Regions from separate parts of the Chelatococcus daeguensis genome, predicted to be linked through region 2. Evidence: riboswitches for the same ligand, from Rfam matches in the RefSeq annotation. Region 2 holds a riboswitch; each other region holds the start of a gene.

Region 1 (3,263 bases), 490 kb from region 2:
CCGCCGACGACTTCCGCCGGGCCTTCCTCGCCCAGGCGAGCGGCGGCACCTTCCGCGCCAGCCTCGCCTACGAGCGCAGCATCGAGGAAGCCCTCGACAGGCTCGCCGCCCATGTCGGCCGGCACATGGACGTCGCCGCACTCCTCGCCATCGCGCAGGAGCGAGGCGGCGAGTCGATCCGCTAACGCTCCCCGTTCACCTTGGCACGCACCTCGGCCGCAAGCGCCTCGATGGCGGCCGGCGTCGACGGCCCGCCGCAGATGGTGAGCCTGTCGGACAGGAAGAGGCGCCGCTCGGGCGGCAGCACGCGGGCAAGCGCCGGGTGGACGAGAAAGGCCGTGCCGTTGTCGATGGCGCGGGCATCGGCCTCGTCCATCACCACGAAGTCCGGCGGGTCCATGACGAGTTGCTCGAGGCGCACGAGGCCGCCCTGCGTCAGGCCGAGGCGGGCCTGCATCGGCTGAAGGCCCATGTGGCCGAGGAGTTCGCCGACGAGCGAGCGTTCCCCCGGCACATAGCCGCGCCGGTAGAGAACGAGCGCGGTGGCCGGGCGCCGTGCGATGCCCCTGGTACGCGCGAGCGCCGCCTCGATCTCGGCGGCAAGCGCCGCGCCGCGCTCCGTATGGCCGAGCCGGGCCGCAACGGCCCTGAGCTGCTCGCGCCCCCCGGCGATGTCGCGCCAGGGGTCGAGCACCATCAGCTCCACGCCGTGGCGCTCCAAAAGCTCGCGCTTGACGCGCGTCCCGTACCGGCCACTGAGCACGAGGTCCGCCTCGCCGACAAGGATCTCCTCCCCCGTGCCGCCGTTGACCGGAAGGTCATCAACCAGCCCCGCGAGGAAGGAATAATCCTCATCGCGCGACAGGGGGCTGAGCGAGGCGATCTGGCCGCGGTCGGCGAGTGCCAGCAGGAGTTGGTCGGCGCACAGGTTGAGCGAGACGACCCGCGCCGGAGGCGTTTCGGTGTAGCGGACAACGGACGGCACGGTTTCCGATCGGCCGGCCGCGGCGAGGCGCACCATATCCCCCTCCCCCCGCTCGCGGCGGGAAGGGGTCAGGGGTGGGGGGCCGGCGGGTGCAGGCCGGAAGCCTTCCGGGCCGACGGACACACCACCTGCAATCGTCGAACGCCCGCCGGCGGAACCGCCCCCCACCCCGGCCCTCCCCACCACTGCGTGGGGGGAGGGAGGAGAGAGGCGCTCCGGCTCGCTGCTGCCGGAAGCCGGCCCAAGGCCGAGCCCTGTTGCAAGCACGATCGCGAACGCGACAGCCGTCCTCATATCCTCATGTCCTTGCCTGCCCTTACGGGCGCAATCTCGGCCGCAGCCTTACGGCGCTCCTTGCGCCGGCGCAAATGCACGGGCGGTGTATCCGCTCCGCGTGCTTGCGGCCGAGCCGCGGTCTGCGTAAAGAGGCCCTGCGTTGGTGCCCCGCCGCAGCGGGGTGAAACGGGAACACGGTGCAAGACCGTGGCTGCCCCCGCAACTGTGAGCGGCGAGCGGCGATTCGACGAAGCCACTGGGGCCATCGGGCACCGGGAAGGCCGAATCGCCGCAGGGACCCGCAAGCCAGGAGACCGGCCAGCGCGCGAGGCAACCCTGACATCCGCCGGAGGGGCGGAATGGAGGTTTTCATGGCCGGTTCCGCCGGCCGCCGGACGCTCTCCGGCGGTATCTTCCTTTTGTCTTCCCTCATCCTTGCCGCCACCGATGCCGCCAGCAACGAGATAGCCCTGCGCGAGATCGTCGTCACGGCGACGCGCGGCCCGCAGGCCATTGCCCGCAGCGGCAGCGCCGTTACCGTCATTACCGGCGAGGAGATCGCCCGCGCGGGCGCTCGCACGCTCAACGAGGCCCTGCGCCGCGTGCCCGGCCTCGACCTCACCGAGAGTGGCGGCACGGGCGCCACCGCCTCTGTGCGCCTGCGCGGCGGCGAGCCGGGCCAGACCCTGGTGCTGATCGACGGCGTGCGCGTCAATGATCCGTCCACCGGCAACGGCCAGTTCGACTTCTCGTTGCTGGTGCCGACCGGCATCGAGCGCATCGAGGTGCTGCGCGGCCCCCAATCGGCCCTCTACGGCTCGGACGCGATGGGCGGCGTCGTCAACATCATCACCCGCAAGGGCCGCGGCGAGCCGCGCGCAGCCATCGCCGCCGAGGGCGGCAGTTACGGCAGCAGGGGGGTGCAGGCCGCCGTGTCCGGCGGCGATCCGCGCTTCAACTATGCCATCTCCCTCAACGGCTACGACACCGCCGGCTTCTCGCGCTGGGGCCACCGCATCGGCCGCCTCCGCGCCCGGCACCCATGGCCGCTGGAGAACGACGGCGCGCGCCGCTTCGGCCTCTCCGCGCGCTTCGGCTTCTCGCCGAGCGAAGACGTCGCCTTCGACCTCGGCGGCTCGGCCTATGTCAATGCCACGCAATACGACGCGGCCTTCGGAGCCTTTCCCGACACCCCGTCGTCGAGCGTCCAGCGCCTCGGGCAGGTCCATGCCAGGGCGACCGTCCACGCCTTCGACCGGCGGCTGAAGAACACCTTTCTCGTCTATGCCAACCGCACCGAGCGCGACTATCGCTCCATCAGCTATTACGGCAGCACGGCAGCGCCGGTGACGGACTGGTCGAAGGATGGCTATGTCGGCGGGCGCGTCGGCGCCTCCTATCAGGGCGATCTCTCGCTTGATGCCTTCGGCCTCCTTACCTTCGGCGGCCAGGTGGAACGCGAGACGTTGACGAGCACGAGCCAGCCGGTGCTGCCGGTGCCCGGCCTACGCACGACGCTCGACGATGCCGTCCAGACCACCCGCTCGCTCTTCGCCCTGCACCAGATCGCCCTCGCCGAGCACTTGAACCTGTCGCTCGGCGGGCGCATTGACGACATCGAGGGGGCGGACCGCTTCGCCACCTGGCGCGCCACCCTCGCCTACGACATCGCGGAGAGCGGCACCGTGCTGCGCGCAAGCGCCGGGACGGGCGCCAAGGCTCCGACGCTCTACCAGCGCCTCGATCCGCTCTACGGCAATGCGGCGCTCAGCCCGGAGCGCTCCTTCGGCATCGACGCCGGCATCGACCAGAAGCTGTTCGACGGGCGGCTCACCCTTTCCGGCACGCTGTTCCTCAACCGCTTGCGCGATCTCATCAATTTCCAGAGCGATCCGTCCTGCCGGCCGGACCAGCCCTTTGGTTGCTACGTCAATGTGGCGCGGGCCGAGACCAGCGGCTTCGAACTGGCGGCGAAGGCCGAGCTCATTCCCGGGAGGCTTGG
Region 2 (3,263 bases):
CGGCTCAATGGCGAGCAACCGGTCGAGCGCCGGCACGAAGTCATCCGCCACCGTGCAGCACAGGCAGCCGTTGGGCAGCTCCACCACCGCCTCCTCCGGGCAGCCGGCGATGCCGCAGCCGGAAAGGAACGAGCCGTCGAAGCCGACGTCGCCGAATTCGTTAACGATGACGGCAATGCGCCGGCCGTGGCCGCCCTCGAGGATGCGGCGCACGAGGGTCGTCTTGCCCGCGCCAAGGAAGCCGGTGACGATGGTACACGGCACCTTGGCCGTCGTTGCTGGAAGGGTCGCTTGCATCTGTCGGTCCAGTCTGCCGCATCACGGCGGCACAAGAAAATCGGGGGCTGCGCCAGGAGCGGCGCGGCTAGTCCTGCGTCAGCGCATCGCTGCCGCTCAGGGCCGGCGTCGGCGTCTGCGGGCGAAAGGCCAGGGGCGGCACGCGCGCGACGACGCCCTTGCGGAAGGGCAGCGGCCGCTCCTTCCAGGCGATGATGCCGTTCTCGGTGGCGCCATAAGCCCGTGCGGCAGCGGCGATGTCGTCGAGATGGGCCTCGTTGTCGAGGTCACCGACGAGATAGGTCCACTTGCCGTCACCGACGAGCGCCACCGTGCAGGGGCGGTTGCAGACGGCGAGGCACTCGACCGGCACCACCGCGGCGCCGGGCGCGTCATCGGCCAGCCGGTCGGCGAGGCGCTCGGCGAGCACGCGGCCCGGCTCATCGAAGCCGACGGCATTGTCGGCGCGCCGCCGGCAGGAGACGCAGACGAAGACGGTGACGTCGGGCGCCGCCATCACGCCTCACCCGCCCGGTGGGCCAGATGCTGCCAGAGGAGACCGACGAGGAGCCCGGTCGACAGCCACAGCACCGCCTGGACGGCGAGCGAGGTGGCGGCGAACTGGGCGGCGAGCTCGGCCGGCACGCGGCTCTCGTAGGCGGCCGGATGCGGCGCGCCGACGACGTGCGGCGCCGCGATCATGGCAAGGGCGATAGCTCGGGCCCAGAACGCGCCGTGGTGCACGAACAGCCACAGGCCGCCCGCGGTCAGCGCCGCCGTCGCGATCCACCAGACCTGCCGCGCCAGCAGCGGCGCGGCGGCGCTGCCGGGCAGTTCCGGCGCGAGGCCGAGGGCCGGTGCAAGGCCGGCGGCGAGGAAGGCGGCGAAGGCGAACCCGAGGGCCCGGCGCTCGTCGATGCGCCCGCCTGCCGCGATCATGGCGGCGAGGATGACGAGGGCGAAACCGACGGCCGTGACGATCGTGGCAAGCCCGGTCAGCAAGGCCCTGCCGGCATCGAAGCCGGCCTCACCGCCCGATGCGGCAGCACGGGCGCCGTGGCCGCCGTGAGCGAGGATGATATTGGCCGGCACCAGCAGGCCACGGGCCTGCTGCTCGGCCTCGACCTCATAGACCTCCGCCGCCAGGATCAGCGGCGTCGTGGTGAAATGCTGCAGGACCGCAACCGCAAGCCCGGCAACGAGGCCGGCCACAAGGCCGACCGCGAGCACGCGTTGAAGCATTGCCCGTCAGTGGCAGGGGAAGCTCAGGGCGTGGCGCGTGTCGTGCGCGGCGTCGTGGATGGTGTCGGGATGGGCGAAGCCCGTCACGAAGACGAGGCCCGTGCCGAGGACGAAGGCGAGAAGCGCCACCTTGAAGGCTTCGGCGCGGCTGGCAACGCGGGCGGTTGCGACTGCGGTCATCGTGCATCTCCCTGGCTGCCACACCCGGCAGCCTCACGCGTGGATCGGCGACGGCAGGTCTCCTGGCTTGCGGCTCTCGGCTCCGGGCCGCCTTCCCGGGACCATGGGTCCCAGTGGCATCCGGCCCGGCGCTTGCCGCCTACAGTTGCGGGGGCAGCCGCGGCTTTCGACCGCGTTCCCTTTTCACCTCGCGGGAGCGAGGCACCGTCACCGGCACATTACCGTTTCACGAGGCGCTTGCAATCACGCTTTTTGCCGAGCGTCACCGCCGAGGCGCCCGTTGGCGCCTCAGGACCGCTCCTCGACGGCGTGGACCTTGAGCTGCCGCCGCTCGCCGCTGCGCGTCTCCCACGAGATCGACTGGCCGGCGGCGAGGCCGATGAGCGCGACGCCGATTGGAGTCAGAATGGAGATGCGGCCGGCCGCGATATCGGCCTCACCGGGGTAGACGAGCTCGACCGTCTGCACCTTGCCGGTCACCTCGTCCTCGAAGGTGACGCGCGAGCCCATGGCGACGACGGCGCTGCGCAGCTTGCCGGCTGGAAGGACCTTGGCCCGATCGAGCTCGCCCAGGAGATTCTCGGCAACCTCCGGCTGGCGATCTGCCGCGGCCTCGGCCAGCGCGTAAAGCCGGTCGAAATCCTCCTGCGAGACCGTGATGGGCGGACGGCGCAAGGCGCGGCGCGACGATACGGCGGACATGGAATAACCTCCCGATGAGCGTTCGACGGCCCGGTGCCGCTTCCTGACGGGCAGGCCGCTCGCGGAACGGCCCTCGCAGCGCGACCGCCTCTACGGCCGGCCGGCGCGCGGCGCCCTAGCCGCATGATGTGGATGACTGTCGTGTGATGTCGTGTATGGCCGGCCTACGCCGGCGGTCGTCAGGCCGAAGCCCGGCGGCTGCCCCGAACCCGGGCAGCCCAATGGCCACACCGCGTCCGGGGCTATATTCCCGCGATGAGAGAACCCGCGCGAAGCAGGAAACGGCGCTGTGGCACGACCTTCAACATCATCCATCGAATATGGGTTCGGCCGGAGCGGGTGTCAAACGGGCTGACGCGCTGCGGCCTGTGGACAGCGTCACTTCTCGGCGGCATCGAGCCGCGCGAGCTGGGTGGCGAACCATGCGCGCACCTCGCCGCCCGCCAAGTCACCCAGCGCCAGCGCGACCTTTTCGGCCCGCGGGTCCAGCGACGCGCGCGCGAGGATGTGCTGCATGCGATGCCCGGACATCACGAGGATGGCGAAATCCGCCGCGATGCGCCTGCGCTCGTCCGGCGTGAGGGCGTCGAAGGCATCGAGGGCGAAGAGCACCCGCCGCTCCGCCATCCACGCCTCGAAAGGCATGGTGCGGATCGACAGGGCGAGGGCAGCCCTGCCCTGGTCGTCGAGGCGCCCCCCGGTCACGTGGGTGGCAGCCAGCGCAAGCCAGGCATCGCCCGAACGGGGCGAGGCCCGCACGAGGCGCCGGCGCAGATCGGCGCAGGCTCCGCGCTGCCGCTCCGCCTCATCGCGAGCCCTCCGCGCCACCAGGACGAGCCACTCGCTGTCGCAGGACAGCGCCG
Region 3 (3,263 bases), 1.5 Mb from region 2:
GAGGGCGTTGAAGAGCTGGGAGCCGGCGATCCCCGCGAGGATGATGGCCGCCGGGCCCCGTCCGGCCCCGAGCGCGAGCAGCGCGACGAGGCCGAAGGCGAGGAGCGCTCCGGCGAAGGCGCCGAGCGACAGCGATACGAAGCCGGAGCCGAGGCCGAGGATGGCGACCGCGACCGCCCCGCTCGAAGCGCCCGCCGAGATGCCGAGGATATACGGGTCGGCAAGCGCGTTGCGGAGCAGGGACTGGAGCACGACGCCGCCCAAGGCGAGCGAGGCGCCGCAGCAGGCCGCGACGAGGGCGCGCGCGATGCGGTAGTTCCAGACGATGCCCTCGTCGATGGGATCGAGTGCATAGCCCGCACTCCACAGGCGGTTGGCCACGGTCTTGGCCACCGTCTCAACCGGAATGGACGTCTCGCCCACGGCCGCGCCGAGCGCGAGCCCGGCCGTCAGGATCGCGGCAGCGACGAGTCCATCCGCAACGAAGCGCAAAGGCGCGAGCGCCGGCCTTGTCCGGCCCGCGTCAACTTCGACCGGGGACAGCTGTAGCGACGTCACTGGACGAGACCGGCTTTCTCGAGCGCATGGGCGAGAACCTCGATGCCCTCGATCGTGCGGATCGTCGGGTTCATCGCCTGGGCGTCCATGACGATGACGCGGCCGTCCTTCACCGCCGGCATGAGGCGCGTGACCGGATCGCTCTCGAGGAATTTCAGCTTCACGGTGATGTCGTCGGCCGGGTAGCGGCGCCGGTCCATCCGGCCGGCGACGAGGACCGTCGGATTGGCCCGCGCGATCGTCTCCCAGCCGACCGTCGGCCATTCCTCCTTGCTCTCGATGACGTTGCGGACCCCGAGCGTCGCCATGATGTAGCCCGGTGCGCCGCTCAGCCCCGCGACATAGGGATCGATGTCGAGCTGGGCGCTGGAGAACCAAAAGACGGCCGACACCTTGCCGCCGAGCGAGGCGATCTTCTGCCGGGCCGCCGCTTCGCGGGCCTTCAGCTTTGCGATCAGCGCGTCGCCCCGCTCCTTGACGTCGAAGATGCGGGCGAGATCGTCGATCTCCTGATAGATCAGCTCCATCGAGAATTTGGTGGTGCGCACGCCGTCGCCGCCACTCGAATTGTCCTTGCCGATGCAATCGGCCGGGGAGGTGTAGACCGGGATGCCAAGCTCGGCGAACTGCTCGGGCGTCGCGACCACGCCCCGTGGGCCGATCTGCCACTGGAACTGCGTCGTGACGAGGTCAGGCTTCGCGCCGAGCACGCTCTCGAAGCTTGGATCGTTGTCGGCGAGCCGCGGGATGGTGGCATTGACCTCCTCGTAGCCCTCGATCACCGGCCCGAGCCACACCGCCGTACCGACGACCTTCTCCGCAAGGCCAAGGAGGTAAAGGATTTCCGTCGAGCTTTGGCCGACGGAAACCGTGCGCGTCGGCGCCTGCGTAAAGATGATGTCACGGCCGCAGTTCTTCACCGTCAGCGGATATTGTGTCTGCCCGGCGACGGCAGGTGGAGCAAGCGCCAGGAGGGCGGCTGCACCGCAGGCCCCGAGGAAGGGACGGAGGAAGCTGGTTGGCAAGGTCATGGTCCTTTTTGGGAAACAGGCCATCTGGTTTTGCCGTCCATCCCGTGCGGGAGCGGCGCAGATGGCTGAGAGCAGGGCGCGTCGCAGCAAAATGAAATGTTATAACATTCACTATGTCACGCCGGGTACCGGCGCAAGATCGTTTGCACGGCATTCGCGCCATACACAGGTGGCTGCGTAGCAGCGGTTGGCGATGAAGTGCATGTGCTGGTCGCACGGCGGCGCGTTCAACCCGAGGAAGCCGCGCGGTATGGTGTCCCGTCCCGCAGGCTGCCTCGCTCTCGGCCGCTTGCTTCAGCATCGTCCTGAACTCGTCCTGGAAGGCGCCGGTCCACAGATGCGGGTTCTCGGACCTGATCTGGTTGATGGCGTTCGGTTTCCACGGACAAAGACACCGGCTTCAAACCCTATTATCGGGCGCAAAGGCCGGGCGGATGCGAGGATGGCGTCGACGGCTCACGCCGTGGTCCCGACGACCCAAGCGACCCACCGGGACACCCCGCCCGAGGACGTTTCGTTCCAGTCACGGCAGGTCTCCTGGCTCGCGGGTCGTCGCCTTCGTCCGGCCTTCCCGGAGCCCGCGGGCTCCAGTGACACGCGATGGACGATTGGCTCGCCGCTCACAGTTGCGGGGGCAGCTCCGGCCTTGCCGCTCGGCGCACCGGATTCCCTCTTAGCTCTCGTTTCAGGACGATTCGAGAGACCATGACTACTAGATAGCGTGCCGATCGCGAGCGGCAGCGTCAATATCTTGGCGCCATCCTTCCTCGACTGTGTTGGCGAGCCGCCGAGCCGGCGAGCGTTCCCACTCCGGCGCACGGGGTGCGGGTTTCGTCGGGTGCGCTGCGGCACATCCCGGCAGCGCTGGCCGAATGATAACTTTCAGCCCTCCGCCGCAATTGGTACATTTTGAAACGAGTAGAGGCAGCATGCCGTGTCGCTCGATATCCGCGTTCTTGGAGACCTGACGGTCCTTCGCGCCGGCGAGGCCGTGTCCCTGCCGCCGTCGCGCAAGACGCGGGCGCTGCTGGCCTATCTCGCCATGACCGACAGGCCGCAGCGGCGCGAGCGGCTGTGCGAGATGTTCTGGGAAATCCCGGACGACCCGCGCGGCGCGCTGCGCTGGAGCCTGTCGAAGATCCGCCAGATCGTCGAGAACGGCGAGGGCGGCGTTCTGGAGGCCGACCGCAACACGGTCTATCTCAACAAGGACGGTCTGGTCCTCGATGCGGCGCCGCTGCGCGGCCTCGGCATCCGCGATATCGAGGCGCTCGGCACCGAAAGCCTGGAGGCGCTCGCCGGCGCCTTCCGCGGCCGCTTCCTCGACGATCTCTCGCTGCCGCGCTGCCCGGAGTTCGAGGCCTGGCGCATCGCCGTCGGCGACGAGCTCGACGTCACGCGCCTGCGTCTCCTGCGCATCCTGATCGACCGTCTGGCGGACGAGCCGGAGCGCGCGCTCGTCCACGCCCGCATATTGCAGGCCCTCGAGCCCGACGACGAGACGGTGCGCACGGACATCCGCCGGCTCGGAGAGGCTGCCCGCCGGATCGCGATGGTCCAGCCGCGGCAGGCCGGGGAGGGCGAGGCTGCGCCTGTCGAGGCCCGCGAGGAGAGGGAGGCGGAGCCGCAGGGCCCGGCCGCAGCCACGCCGCTGGCCCAGGAAATCCGTCGCTG

What was found. Region 2 has a riboswitch for cobalamin ahead of BOQ54_RS02590 (CbtB domain-containing protein). Riboswitches for the same ligand answer to the same signal wherever they lie in the genome.
Region 1: another riboswitch for cobalamin. It lies ahead of BOQ54_RS00295 (TonB-dependent receptor plug domain-containing protein); the one in region 2 lies ahead of BOQ54_RS02590 (CbtB domain-containing protein).
Region 3: another riboswitch for cobalamin. It lies ahead of BOQ54_RS20240 (ribonucleotide-diphosphate reductase subunit beta); the one in region 2 lies ahead of BOQ54_RS02590 (CbtB domain-containing protein).

Annotation. Positions count from the first base shown of each region.
Region 1 is NZ_CP018095.1:68,524-71,786, forward strand. Features, by position in the region: gene BOQ54_RS00285 (cobyric acid synthase) at 1-185, shown strand, start outside; gene BOQ54_RS00290 (ABC transporter substrate-binding protein) at 182-1,021, opposite strand; cobalamin riboswitch at 1,406-1,598, shown strand; gene BOQ54_RS00295 (TonB-dependent receptor plug domain-containing protein) at 1,633-3,263, shown strand, end outside.
Region 2 is NZ_CP018095.1:559,248-562,510, reverse strand. Features, by position in the region: gene cobW (cobalamin biosynthesis protein CobW) at 1-297, opposite strand, end outside; gene BOQ54_RS02600 (DUF1636 family protein) at 365-793, opposite strand; gene BOQ54_RS02595 (CbtA family protein) at 793-1,518, opposite strand; gene BOQ54_RS02590 (CbtB domain-containing protein) at 1,525-1,698, opposite strand; cobalamin riboswitch at 1,734-1,922, opposite strand; gene rnk (nucleoside diphosphate kinase regulator) at 1,987-2,400, opposite strand; gene BOQ54_RS02580 (hypothetical protein) at 2,779-3,263, opposite strand, start outside.
Region 3 is NZ_CP018095.1:2,016,322-2,019,584, forward strand. Features, by position in the region: gene BOQ54_RS09595 (FecCD family ABC transporter permease) at 1-492, opposite strand, end outside; gene BOQ54_RS09600 (ABC transporter substrate-binding protein) at 555-1,589, opposite strand; partial or broken gene BOQ54_RS20240 (ribonucleotide-diphosphate reductase subunit beta) at 1,716-1,962, opposite strand; cobalamin riboswitch at 2,100-2,312, opposite strand; gene BOQ54_RS19745 (alpha/beta fold hydrolase) at 2,524-3,263, shown strand, end outside.